3 regions of the Mesorhizobium sp. M0698 genome follow, and region 3 is predicted to be linked to each of the others. Evidence: predicted binding sites of a transcription regulator. Region 3 holds the regulator's gene; each other region holds the start of a gene.
The links. The regulator LexA, encoded in region 3, represses DNA repair genes until DNA is damaged. The targets are predictions, from matches to a motif close to TGTTCNNNNTGTGTTCNG.
Positions count from the first base shown of each region.

Region 1: the regulator LexA is predicted to act here: its motif matches at 1,653-1,670, upstream of NKI16_RS01625 (ATP-dependent helicase).
Region 2: the regulator LexA is predicted to act here: its motif matches at 1,588-1,605, upstream of NKI16_RS08170 (DNA recombination protein RmuC).

Region 1 covers NZ_JAMYPQ010000001.1:318,654-322,858, forward strand. Annotated here, with positions in the region: gene NKI16_RS01625 (ATP-dependent helicase) at 1-1,611, opposite strand, end outside; gene NKI16_RS01630 (glucose/quinate/shikimate family membrane-bound PQQ-dependent dehydrogenase) at 1,864-4,176, shown strand; gene NKI16_RS01635 (hypothetical protein) at 4,187-4,205, opposite strand, start outside.
Region 2 covers NZ_JAMYPQ010000003.1:102,000-106,204, reverse strand. Annotated here, with positions in the region: gene NKI16_RS08185 (GNAT family N-acetyltransferase) at 1-60, opposite strand, end outside; gene fmt (methionyl-tRNA formyltransferase) at 57-986, opposite strand; gene def (peptide deformylase) at 1,004-1,534, opposite strand; gene NKI16_RS08170 (DNA recombination protein RmuC) at 1,638-2,900, shown strand; gene NKI16_RS08165 (GFA family protein) at 2,940-3,344, opposite strand; gene NKI16_RS08160 (cation diffusion facilitator family transporter) at 3,412-4,205, opposite strand, start outside.
Region 3 covers NZ_JAMYPQ010000011.1:170,674-174,878, forward strand. Annotated here, with positions in the region: gene kynU (kynureninase) at 1-844, opposite strand, end outside; gene lexA (transcriptional repressor LexA) at 1,290-2,024, shown strand; gene NKI16_RS21860 (ComEC/Rec2 family competence protein) at 2,018-4,205, opposite strand, start outside.

The DNA of each region.
Region 1 (4,205 bases), on a different contig from region 3:
GATGCGCAGCGCGCGTGCGGTGTCGTGGATCTGGCGGATGGTGGCCTCGCCAAGGCCGCGCTTCGGCACGTTGACGATGCGCTCGAAGGCGAGGTCGTCTGCGCCTTGCGCGACGACGCGGAAAAAGGCCAGCGCATCGCGGATTTCGAGGCGCTCGTAGAAGCGCGGGCCGCCAATGACGCGGTAGTTGAGGCCGAGCGTGACGAAGCGGTCCTCGAATTCGCGCATCTGGAAGGACGCGCGGACGAGGATCGCCATGTCGTTGAGATTGTGCTTCTGGCGCTGATAGGCCTCGATGGTCTCGCCGACGGCGCGGGCCTCCTCTTCGGAATCCCAGGCGGCATGGACATGCACCTTCTCGTCGTCCTCGGCGATCTTTTCGGTGAACAGCGTTTTGCCGAAGCGGCCCTCATTGTGGGCGATGAGGTGGGAGGCGGTGCCGAGGATGTGCGCGGTCGAGCGATAGTTGCGCTCCAGCCGGATGATGGTGGCGCCGGGAAAATCCTTGTCGAAGCGCAGGATGTTGTCGACCTCGGCGCCGCGCCAGCCATAGATCGACTGGTCGTCGTCGCCGACGCAGCAGATATTTACGGTGGACAGGCGCGGGCTTCCCTCCCCCTTGAGGGGAGGGTGGCCGGGCGAAGCCCGGTCGGGTGGGGTCCGTGCGGCAGTGCTCGACCTACCGGCGGCAGTGCTCGACGCTCTAGCGGTGCGTTCTGCGGCAACCCCCCCCGCCCGCTTCGCGGGCACCTCCCCCTCAAGGGGGGAGGATTGCGGCCGCTGTGCCAGTAGGCGCAGCCACATGTATTGCGCGGTGTTGGTGTCCTGATACTCGTCAACGAGGATGTAGCGAAAGCGCTTGTGGTATTCCTTCAGCACGTCCGGATTGGCGCGGAAGATGCGGATCGGGTGGCACAGGAGATCGCCGAAGTCGCAAGCGTTCAGCGTTTTCAGCCGCTCCTGGTAGGCCTTGTAGAGCTCGCGGCCCTTGCCGTTGGCGAAAGCACGGGCATCGCCCTCGGGGATGTCGGCGGGGCCAAGGCCCTTGTTCTTCCAGCCGTCGATCATCTGGGCGAACTGCTTGGCCGGCCAGCGCTTGTCGTCCAGCCCTTCGGCCTGGATGAGCTGCTTGATCAGTCGCACGACATCATCGGTGTCGAGAATGGTGAAGTCGGATTTGAGCCCGGCCAGCTCGGCATGTCTGCGCAGCAGCTTCACTCCGATCGAGTGGAAGGTGCCGAGCCACGGCATGCCCTCGACATTGCCTTCGCCGATCAACAGGCCGATGCGCTGCTTCATCTCGCGCGCCGCCTTGTTGGTGAAGGTGACGGCGAGGATCTGCGAGGGGAAAGCCTTGCCGGTGGCAAGGATGTGAGCGATGCGGGTGGTGAGCACCCGCGTCTTGCCGGTGCCGGCGCCGGCCAGCACCAGAACCGGGCCTTCGGTGGTTTCCACCGCCAGCCGCTGCTCGGGGTTCAACCCCTTGAGATAGTCGGGCGCATTGTTGTGGCCGCTGCGGGCAGCCATGGCGCGCGCGGCAATGCCCGACGGGGCCACGGGCCGCGCGTTCGGTTCGTCAAAAAAGGGCATGTCTTCCGAAAAGCCGGACATCTCTCCCCGAATGTAGTGATTCGGCAGCGAAAGGCCAGAAGTGTCTCCGTTTTGTTCTCTGTCCAGCCGGTAGACTCACAATCTGAATGGGTCCGCTAACCAAAACGCCGGGCTTGCGATGGGCCGGCGCCGTAAAACGCCGAGCTTGCTTGACAGGGGAGGCGGGCCGGAGAAAGTTGCGTGGGGGCAGGAACGCAATGCGGGGTTGCCCATGGACGCGTCGCGGAGCGCACCAGTCGAAGGAGCACCGTCTTGGCTGTGGTCATCACCTCCCTGATCCTTTTCCTCATCGGCCTGGCGGTTGGCGGCGGCGGCATCTGGCTCGTGACGCTGGGGGGCAGCTGGTATTACGTCATCGTCGGTCTAGCTTTCCTTGTCGCGGCCTGGCTGCTCTACAGGCGCAGATCCACGGCGCTGTGGCTCTACGCGGCGATCGTGCTCGGCACGCTCGCCTGGGCGGTCTGGGAGATCGGCTTCGACTGGTGGGAGCTCGGCCCGCGCGGCGGCATCATCGTGCTTGTCGCGCTATGGCTGTTGACGCCATGGGCGCGGCGCGGGCTTACCGGTCCCGACGGACGCGCACCGCTTATCCTCGCCGTGCTGGCATCGCTTGCCGTCGCCGGCTATTCGATGACGACCGATCCAAAGGATATTACGGGTGAACTCAACACCGACAAGGTGACGCCGACGGCCGATCTCGGCGGCAACGTGCCGGCTGGCGAATGGCACTATTACGGTCGCACGCAATATGGCCAGCGTTATTCGCCGCTCGACCAGATCACCGCCGAAAACGTTGCCAATCTGCAGCCGGCCTGGACCTATCGCACCGGCGACGTGAAAGGGCCCGACGACATCGGCGAGACGACCTATCAGGTGACGCCGCTAAAAATCGCCGACACGCTCTACATCTGCACGCCGCATAATTTCGCCATCGCCATCGATGCCGCGAGCGGTAAGGAGAAATGGCGCTTCGATCCGCAGGTCAAGCTCAACAAGGACCGCCAGCACCAGACCTGCCGCGGCGTGTCCTATTATGCCGATGCCAAGGTCGCCGCTGGCCAGCCCTGCGCCACACGCATCTACCTGCCGACATCCGACGCCCGGCTGATCGCGCTCGATGCGGCGAATGGCCAGGTCTGCCCGACTTTCGCCGAAGGCGGCACGCTGAACCTGCTCGCCAACATGCCATATCCGAAGCCGGGCTATTATTATTCGACCTCGGCGCCGCTGATCGTCGCCAACAAGATCATCGTCGGCGGCGCGGTCAACGACAATTATTCGACGCAGGAGCCGTCCGGGGTCATCCGTGCCTACGATGCCGACACCGGCGCGCTGTTGTGGAATTGGGATTCCGGCAATCCGGACCAGACGATGCCGCTGCCGCCGGACCAGACCTACACCAACAACTCACCCAACATGTGGTCGACGGCGAGCGTCGACGAGAAGCTCGGGCTGCTTTATGTGCCGCTCGGCAACAAGACGCCGGACCAGCTCGGCGCCGGGCGCAGCGCCAATGACGAGAAATTCTCCTCGTCGATCACCGCGCTCGATCTCAACAGCGGACAATTGCGCTGGGTGCGGCAGACCGTGCACCACGATCTCTGGGACATGGACGTGCCGGCGCAGCCGACGCTGGTCGACATCACCACGGAAAGTGGCATGGTGCCGGCGCTGGTCGGGCCGACCAAGCAGGGCGACCTCTATGTTCTCGACCGGCGCAGTGGCGAGCCGATCGTTCCGGTCAAGGAAGTACCGGCGCCGGGCGGCGCGATCGAGGGCGACCATACCTCGCCGACGCAGCCGCTCTCGGATCTCAGCTTCAGTCCGAAACCGCTGACCGGCGCCGACATGTGGGGCATTACCATGTTCGACCAGCTGGCCTGCCGGATCGAGCTTCGGAAGTTGCGCTATGAGGGCCGCTACACGCCGCCGTCGCTGCAGGGCTCGCTGATCTACCCCGGCAATTTCGGCACCTTCAACTGGGGCGGCGTGGCAGTCGATCCGGTCCGGCAGGTGATGTTCGGCATGCCGACATACCTGGCGTTCATCTCCAAGCTGGTGCCGCGCGCCGACGTGCCGCCGCCCGGCGACACCAAGGGCAGCGAACAGGGCCTGAACCGCAATGACGGTGCGCCTTACGCAGTCATATTGAAGCCGTTCCTGTCGCCGCTCGGCATTCCCTGCCAGGCGCCGCCCTGGGGCTATGTGGCGGGTGCCGACCTTCGGACCGGCAAGATCGTCTACAAGCATCGCAACGGCACCGTCTACGACATGACGCCATTGCCGCTGCCATTCAAGGTCGGCGTGCCCGGCATTGGCGGGCCGATGATCACTGCCGGCGGCGTCGCCTTCCTCGGTGCGGCGGTCGATGACTATGTGCGCGCTTATGACCTGACGACCGGCAAACAGCTTTGGCAGGCGCGGCTGCCGGCGGGCGGGCAGTCGACACCGATGACCTACACGGTAGCCGACGGGCGCCAGTTGGTCGTCATCGTTGCCGGCGGCCACGGCTCGGTCGGTACCAAGCCGGGCGACTATGTGATGGCCTATACGCTGCCGAAATAGAGAAGTTCCTTCATAGCCCGAGATGCCCT
Region 2 (4,205 bases), on a different contig from region 3:
GACAAGGCGGATCGCCTCGCGGTCCCGCGGCGTCGCCGCGCGTATGGACATCATGCTCATGACAATTTCATTCCTTTTTCGAGCTTGGCCCCGCGCAGAAACTCCTGCGCGGCAATGGGCCTTGCGCCCGCACGTTGAACTTCGACCAGCCTGATCGCGCCTGACCCGCAGGCGACCGTCAGACGGTCATCGAGAATTCCTCCCGGTTCGCCGGCGCCTTGCGAGAGCGTCGAGCGAAGCAGTTTCAGCCGTTCCACGTGGCCGCCGATTTCGGCCTCGCACCATGCACCGGGAAAGGGCGACAGGCCGCGAATCTGGTTGTGCACGTCGCCGGCAGGTCGCAGCCAGTCTATGCGAGTCTCCGATTTATCGATTTTCTTGGCGTAGGTCACCCCCACCTCCGCCTGTGTGGTAAATGTCAGCGTATTCCGCTCCAGCCGTTCGAGCGCTTGCACGATCAGCGCAGCACCGAGGACCATCAGCCGGTCGTGCAGATCGCCGGCCGTCATGTCGGGTCCAATGGGACATTTTTCAACCATTGCCACCGGCCCGGTGTCGAGGCCTTCCTCCATCCGCATCACCATAATGCCCGTTTCGGTATCGCCGGCCATGATGGCGCGCTGGATAGGGGCAGCGCCGCGCCAGCGCGGCAACAGCGATGCGTGACCGTTGAGGCAACCGAGCCGCGGCGCCTCGAGAATGGGTTTGGGTAGAAGCAATCCGTAGGCGACGACCACGGCGACGTCGGCGCGCAAGGCGCGGAACGCCTCCTGCTCCGCCTCGCTCTTCAGCGACACCGGCGACCGCACCTCGATGCCAAGCCGCTCCGCCTCGCGCTGCACCGGCGACGGCGTCAGTTCGAGCCCGCGCCGGCCGCCGGCGCGCGGCGGCTGCGTGTAGACGGCCGTCAACCCGTGCCCGGCCCCGGCAATCGCCCGCAGCGTCGGCACGGAGAATTCAGGCGTACCCATGAAGATGACACGCAGGGGCATTTCGTCGACGCCTACCCCACCATCTTGCCCGGCGCCTTGTCCCTGGCGAGCTTCTTGAATTTCTTGACCACCATGTCGCGCTTCAGCTTGGAGATGTGATCGATGAACAGCACGCCGTTGAGGTGGTCGATTTCATGCTGCAGGCAGGTCGCCATCAGCCCCTCGGCCTCGATCTCCTGCAGCTTGCCGTCGCGGTCGAGAAACTTCACCCGCACCGCCGCCGGACGCTCGACCTCGGCATAGTAATCCGGGATCGACAGGCAGCCTTCCTCGTAGACCGAACGCTGGTCGGAGCTTTCGAGGATTTCGGGATTGATGAAGACGTGCGGTGCCGGCGTCTCGTCCTCCTTGGCCAGGTCGATCACCAGCATGCGCAAGGGTTCGCCAACCTGGATCGCCGCGAGGCCGATACCGGGCGCGTCATACATGGTGTCCAGCATGTCGCCGGCCAGTTTGCGCAGATCGCCGTCGACACGCTCGACCGGTTTTGAAACCTGGCGCAGGACGGGATCGGGGAGGATGATAAGCGGCTTGATCGACATGGCGTCTCACCTAAGACCTCGCAGGAAAAGCGTCAACCGGGGCGCCTTCGGGTCGTTCACGTTTTGATCTGTGCCGGCAGACCGAATCATCTATGCTGTCGACATGAACGATCTGGCCACCATCCTGTCCGAACCTGTCGCCCGCCTCGGCGCCACCACGATCACGCTCGGCCAAGCCCTGGGTTTCGGCGCAATGCTGTTCCTCGGCCTGTTCGTGGCGCTCGTCGTTGCGCTCTGGCGATCGGCCAAGGCGCGTGCAGTGGCGGCCGCCGAAGCCGCCGACCACGCCCGCGACGCCGAGGTGCGGATGGCTGGTATCTTGGCAAGCCAGGCGGAAATGCAGGGCCGCATGGGCGCCATCGCCGAAGTGTTCGGGGCGCGCCAGGCGGAACTGACACAGTCGATCGGCCAGCGTCTCGATGCCATGACCGGCCGCCTGGGCCAGACCATGACCGAGCAGACGAGATCGACGCATGAGAGCCTCGCCAAGCTGCAGGAACGGCTGGCGGTCATCGATATCGCGCAAGGCAACATCCAGTCGCTGGCCGGCCAGGTCGTGCAATTGCAGGCGATCCTTTCCAACAAGCAGACGCGCGGCGCCTTCGGCCAGTCGCGCATGGAAGCCATCGTCGCCGACGGATTGCCGCACGGCGCCTATGAATTCCAGGCGACCTTGTCGAATGGCAGCCGGCCCGACTGCCTGGTGAAGATGCCGAACGGCGCACCGTCGCTTGCCATCGACGCAAAGTTTCCGCTCGAGGCGTGGAATGCCATCCGTGCCGCCGAAGGCGCCGACCTGCAGAAGTCCGCTGCACAGGCTTTCCGCCGCGACATCGAGGTGCATGTCCGGGATATTTCCGAAAAATACCTGATCCAGGGCGAGACGCAGGACACCGCCTTCATGTTCGTGCCCTCAGAATCGGTGTTCGCCGAAATCCATGAGAATTTCGAGGCCGTTGTCCAAAAGGCGCATCGATCGCGGATCGTCATCGTCTCGCCATCGCTTTTGATGCTGTCGATCCAGGTCATCCAGGCAATCCTCAAGGATGCCCGCATGCGCGAGCAGGCACACCTGATCCAGGGCGAGGTTATCCGGCTGATGGAAGACGTCTCCCGGCTCGACGAGCGGGTGCGCAAATTGCAGACGCATTTCGGCCAATCGGCCAAGGATATCGACGACATTCTGGTCTCGACATCGAAGGTGACCAGGCGCGGACAAAAGATCGAGGCGCTGGAGTTTGGCGTGCAGCCGGCGGAGGACACCGCTGGTTCGAATGGCAGCGGAGCAAAAGCGGAAAGCAGCCCGCGCGTCGCCGATTCGAAAACCGGGCAGTTGAGGCTAAGGGTCGTCGAAGGCGACGATTGAGAGCTACGCCGGAACCGGAGGCTTCGCCCGGGTCTGGCGCTACTGCTCCTCGATGATGGTTGTGCCTTCGAATTCCGGCAGCCAATGCAGCGCCGAGCGGTGCCAGATCTGCTTTCTCGGCACCAGTTGCTCGCGCTGCCGTGCCGTGCCGACCCTGATACCGTAAACCTTCGGTCCCTCGCCCGCCGACGTGGCGTAGAGATGCGAGCCGCACTCACCGCAAAATGCCTGGGCGCGCTTGGCGCCGCTCGAACCGGTCTTGATGTAGATCTTCGGCGTGCCCTTGGTGATCCTGTAATTGTCCTCGGACGCCGGCACGGTGACGCGAAAGGCCGTTCCGGTTAGCTTCTGACAATCGATGCAGTGACAAATGGTGGTCTTTTCCGGATCGACTTCGGCCTCGTAAGTGATAGCGCCACAATGACACGCGCCGTCGATTTTCATCTTCGTTCCTCCTGGAGCTTTTGCCCGCAATCATAACCGGGACTGCCCGATGGCGCAGCCATTTTCCTCAGGCCGGTTCCCCTCCGGACGCCGCCAAGGCCTTGCTCCGGCGTTCCCAGGTGCCGGTGGTCTGCGGCTTGACGAACAGCCGCGTCACCTCCGGCATCTCCGCTTTCAGCCGCGTCTCGAGGCGCTCGACACAGGTCTCTATCTCCGGCGCCGACAAATGATCCTCGAACTCGATGCTCAAAGCGGCGACGATCTCCTGCGGACCCATATGCAGCGTCAGCACGCCATTTGCCCGTTGCACCGCCGGGTCCTGCTGGACGATGGCCAGCACCTCTGTTTGCACCTCGGGCGAGGCCGGCTCGCCGAGCAGCAGGCTCTTGCTTTCGCGCGCCAGGAAGATCGCGGTCCCGCCCAGGATGAGCGCGATGCCGATCGACGCGGCGCCGTCGAGCTTCGGCATGTCCAGCAGTTCCGCCGCCGATATCCCGGCGAAGGCGACAACGAGGCCGAGAAGTGCCGCGCTGTCCTCGAAGAGTACGGTGTAGACACTCGGATCCTTGCTGAGCTGCACCGCCTCAAGCCAGCCGTGGCTGCCTTTTTGGTGGCGGAATTCCTTCAGCGCCACCAGCCAAGAGGTGCCTTCGAAGAGAAAGGAAAGGCCAAGGACAGCGTAGTTCACCTTGGCGTTGGCGATCGGCTCCGGCGCCATGATGTGCGTCACGCCTTCGTAGAACGATATGCCGGCACCCAGTGCAAAGACGAGGAGCGCGACGATGAAGCTCCAGAAGTACAGCTCGCGGCCATGGCCGAGCGGATGCGTGCGGTCGGCCGGCCGGGAGGCACGGTGCATGC
Region 3 (4,205 bases):
GGGTGCCGCACAGAAACCGGCGGATGCCGGTGCCGGCCGCATAGCCTGGCTCGAAGGCGAAGGGCCGTGCATGGCCCCACCAGCCGGTGAGCGGCTGCTGGATGTAGGAAAGATGCCGCTCAGCCGCATAGATGAAGGCAGGCGCGCCCGGGCCGCCATTCAGATATTTGTAGGTGCAGCCAACGGCAAAATCGGCGTTTGCCTTGTCGAGCTCGACTGGCATCGCGCCAGCGGTGTGGCAGAGATCCCAGACGATCATCGCCCCGGCTTCCTGAGCCCTGCGCGTCAGCGCCGGCATGTCGCGCAGTTCGCCCGACTTATAGTTGACGTGGTTGACCAGCACCACGGCGGTGCGTTCGTCGATCAGCTCTTCGATGGTCGGCGCGTCGACCCCCGAGAGGCGCAGCAGCGTATCTTTTCGCGTCGAAACCACACCCTCAGCCATGTAGAGGTCCGTCGGAAAACTATCGCCCTCGGCGACGATGACCTGCCGCTCCGGTCGCATGGCCATGGCGGCGTGCAGCAGCTTGTAGATGTTGACCGATGTCGTGTCGCAGACCACCGTCTGGCCGGCCGCGGCACCGATCAGGCGCCCGAGCTGGTCGCCAAGTTCAAGCGGCATGTTGAACCAGCCGGCCGTGTTCCATGCGCGGATGAGATCATGCGACCATTCTTCGGTCGCGGCCTTGTGCAGTTCATCGAAAGCGGCACGTGAAGCAGCTCCTAGCGAATTGCCGTCGAGATAGATCACTCCTTGCGGCAACACAAAGCGGTCGCGCATCGCGCGCAACGGATCCGCGGCATCCATCGCCTTTATGGCCACGAGATCGGGAATTCCTGTCATGATTTGTCTGCTCCCCCAAGATCCAACGCAACGCCGGACACGCATCGACTGTTCTTCCATTACCTGGTTGCGCGCAGCAAGGCTCCACCGGCGAGAAGCAGCCTGACCAGGCGGTGGAAACCGGGACTTAACCCGAGGTTGGCGTTTTGAATTCGTTTCGTTCACGGTGCATTGACCAGACCGCACAGTCGATACGGGTTCAATTCCGTGCCTTTTGCCGACCGACGGCCGATGTCAGTGCTGCCTTCTGGGAAGCCAGAAGGCGCAAACGAAAGCAGAATCAAGGGGATGACGCTCGCGACGGTGAAAATGCGGCATTCCGGTAGGGGCGTGGTTTGTTTCCCAAGCCTTAACGCATTCATTAAACTTTAAACAGTTGCGGAACACAACTGGAACAGATAGTGTTTGTTCTGGGTTTGTTTTTCTGATTCTGTTGGGGGTCGCTATGCTGACACGCAAACAACACGAACTGCTTATGTTCATCCACGAAAGGTTGAAGGAAAGCGGTATTCCGCCCTCCTTCGACGAGATGAAGGAGGCGCTCGACCTGGCTTCCAAATCGGGAATCCATCGGCTGATTACGGCGCTGGAGGAGCGCGGCTTCATTCGCCGTTTGCCCAACCGGGCCCGTGCGCTGGAGGTGCTGCGCCTGCCTGACTCGATCGCCCCCGGCCTCAATGCGGCACGCAAGTTCTCGCCGAGTGTCATCCAGGGTAGTCTTGGGCAAGGCGCCCCTCGGCAGGGCAAGCCGACATCGTCGCGCGTCCCTGCAGCCGGCAATGACGACGATGTCGTCGCCGCCGTTTCGATCCCGGTGATGGGCCGCATCGCCGCCGGTGTGCCGATCGATGCCATCCAGCACCAGACGCATTCGATTTCGGTGCCGCCGGATATGATCATGGGCGGCGAGCATTATGCGCTCGAGGTCAAAGGCGATTCGATGATCGAGGCCGGCATTTTCGACGGCGACACGGTGATCATCCGCAATGCCGATACGGCGAGCCCCGGTGAGATCGTGGTGGCACTGGTCGACGAGGAGGAAGCGACGCTGAAGCGGTTCCGCCGCAAGGGCGCCTCGATCGCCCTGGAAGCCGCCAATCCGGCCTACGAGACGCGCATCTTCGGACCAGACAGGGTCAAGGTGCAGGGCAAGCTCGTCGGACTGATCCGCCGCTACTGAGCTCCGCCCTTGGCGCCGGCTTTGGGGTTGTCGGCCCTGCGGTATGGCGGCAGGCCCCGTGCCGCGCGTGAAAATTTCCGCTGCACGTGCCAGGGCCGGTATGATTTTTCGACCGCGAAACGGATTTCGGCGCGCGTTGCCGCTTGTGGATCGAAGTAGACGGCGGCACTTCCCGCGCGCGCCAGTTGCCGTTTGGTGACGACGAGGACCAGCCGGTCGTAGTAGCAGGGGTTATGGGCGGTGGCGTCGTCGATGACGATCAAGCTGGCAAAGGCGCAGGCTGGCCGCGCAGTATCGCGGTCCTTGGCTTGCGCGATGATCGCGCCGGATGGATGCCTGGCAAGGCAGAGGCCGTCCGTGCAAATGAACGGCATGCCCGGCGGTAGGTCGGCCGGATCGGCAATGTCGAATTGCGGGTCGTTCTTTCCAGGTGTTTCCGGCGCGACGATAGCCTCTGATGTGAGCGCGCGTTTCCAATTGTCGATGGCGAACTCATTCGGGCGTGCCCGGTTGACCGCGAGTTCACCGCTGCCGATCGGCAGCGCCACCAGCCGTGCGTCCTCCGAGACCAATACGTCGGGTATGCGTGTCTGCGTTGTCGTCAGCAAGCCGGCGAGCGCAAAAGGAAGTGCCGCCAGCCGCAGCCACGTCGTCGCCATGCTGGCAATGACGAGGGCGATCGTCACCAGAAGGACGGATCTCAGCGAAATCAGCCCGACCGCATCGATCGGCGAGCGCTCCGAGATCCACCCGGACAGGGCGATCATCGCCGTCAGCCCCTTGCCCATGACATAGAGGAAAGGGCCATCCGCACCGAACGGCATCGCCAGCGCGCTGAGAACGGCGAAGGGCATGACGACCAGTGAGACGATGGGCATGATGGCCAGATTGGCGAACAGGCTGAGCGGCGCCACGCGCTGGAAATGCCATATGGCGAAAAGCGCCGTGGCGCTCCCTGCAATGATCGATGTCATCGCCAGACCGCACATGCCCAGCAGGACCTTTCGAGTGGCAAAGCGTAGCGGCGACCGCCGCGGCGGCGGCGTGGTGGCCCTGCCGGCGCGGTAATCGGACCAGCCTGCATAGGCGCCGACAAGGGCCGCCGTCGCGGCGAAGGACATCTGGAAACTCGGACCGACCACCTCGTGCGGCGACACCAGGATGACCGCGATGGCCGAGATCGCCAGGTTGCGCATGGTGAGCGCGGCCCGGTCGAACAGCACGGCGATAAGCATCACCGCCAGCATGATGAAGCTGCGTTCGGCCGCCACGACAATGCCGGAAAAGACGAGGTAGGCCGCAATCGAAAAAAGCGCGGCGGCCGCGGCATATTTCTTGACCGGCCGTCGCGATGAGAAATCGGGAAACAGCGCAAAGGCACCCCGCAGCAGCGCCATGATGGTGCCGGCGACCAACGCCATATGCAGCCCCGAGATGGAGATGATGTGGTAGATGCCGGTGCGCCGCATCGCTTCGTTGATCTCCTCGGGAATGCCGGCGCGCACGCCGACGATCAGCGCAGCAGCAATTTCGCCCTCGGCACCGCCGATGCGGCTGCGGATATGGTCGGCGATGGATTCGCGCGCGTCTTCGATCGCGGAAGAAAGCTGCGCGCCAAGCGGCATGCTGCCCGACGACACGACTTTCGGATTGCCAAGAAAAAAGCCGCTGCCGCCGATACCGGCGAAATAGCTGTCGAAGGAGAAATCATAGCTGTCGGGCCGCACCGGGCCGGTCGGCGGCAGCAGCCGCACATAGCCGGTGATCTCGGAACCGGCGGTCAGCTCAGCCGGTATCTTCATCGCCGAAACGCGGACCCGTTCCGGCATGTAGCGCAGTGTCGGCCTGGCCGTTGAGATCACATCGATTGTCAGCCTGATGCGGCCGCTCGCCATGGGCTCGTACGATACGACGCGACCCGTCAGCCGCGTCGAGATTTCGGAGCCGAGCATATGCGTTCCGACACGCCATGTCTCGAACTTGGCGGCAAGTACGCCAAGCGCGCAGAGCAGCGCCACCATGAAGCACAGGCGCGTCCTGGGCCATGACCGCGAGACGACGGCACAAAGGGCCGCGAGGAGCGCGATTGCGATCGGCTGTGGAAAGGCCGGCTCCACCGACAGCCCGAAATATACGACCACCCCGCATGCGAGGAACACCGGCACCAGCAGGAAGGCGATG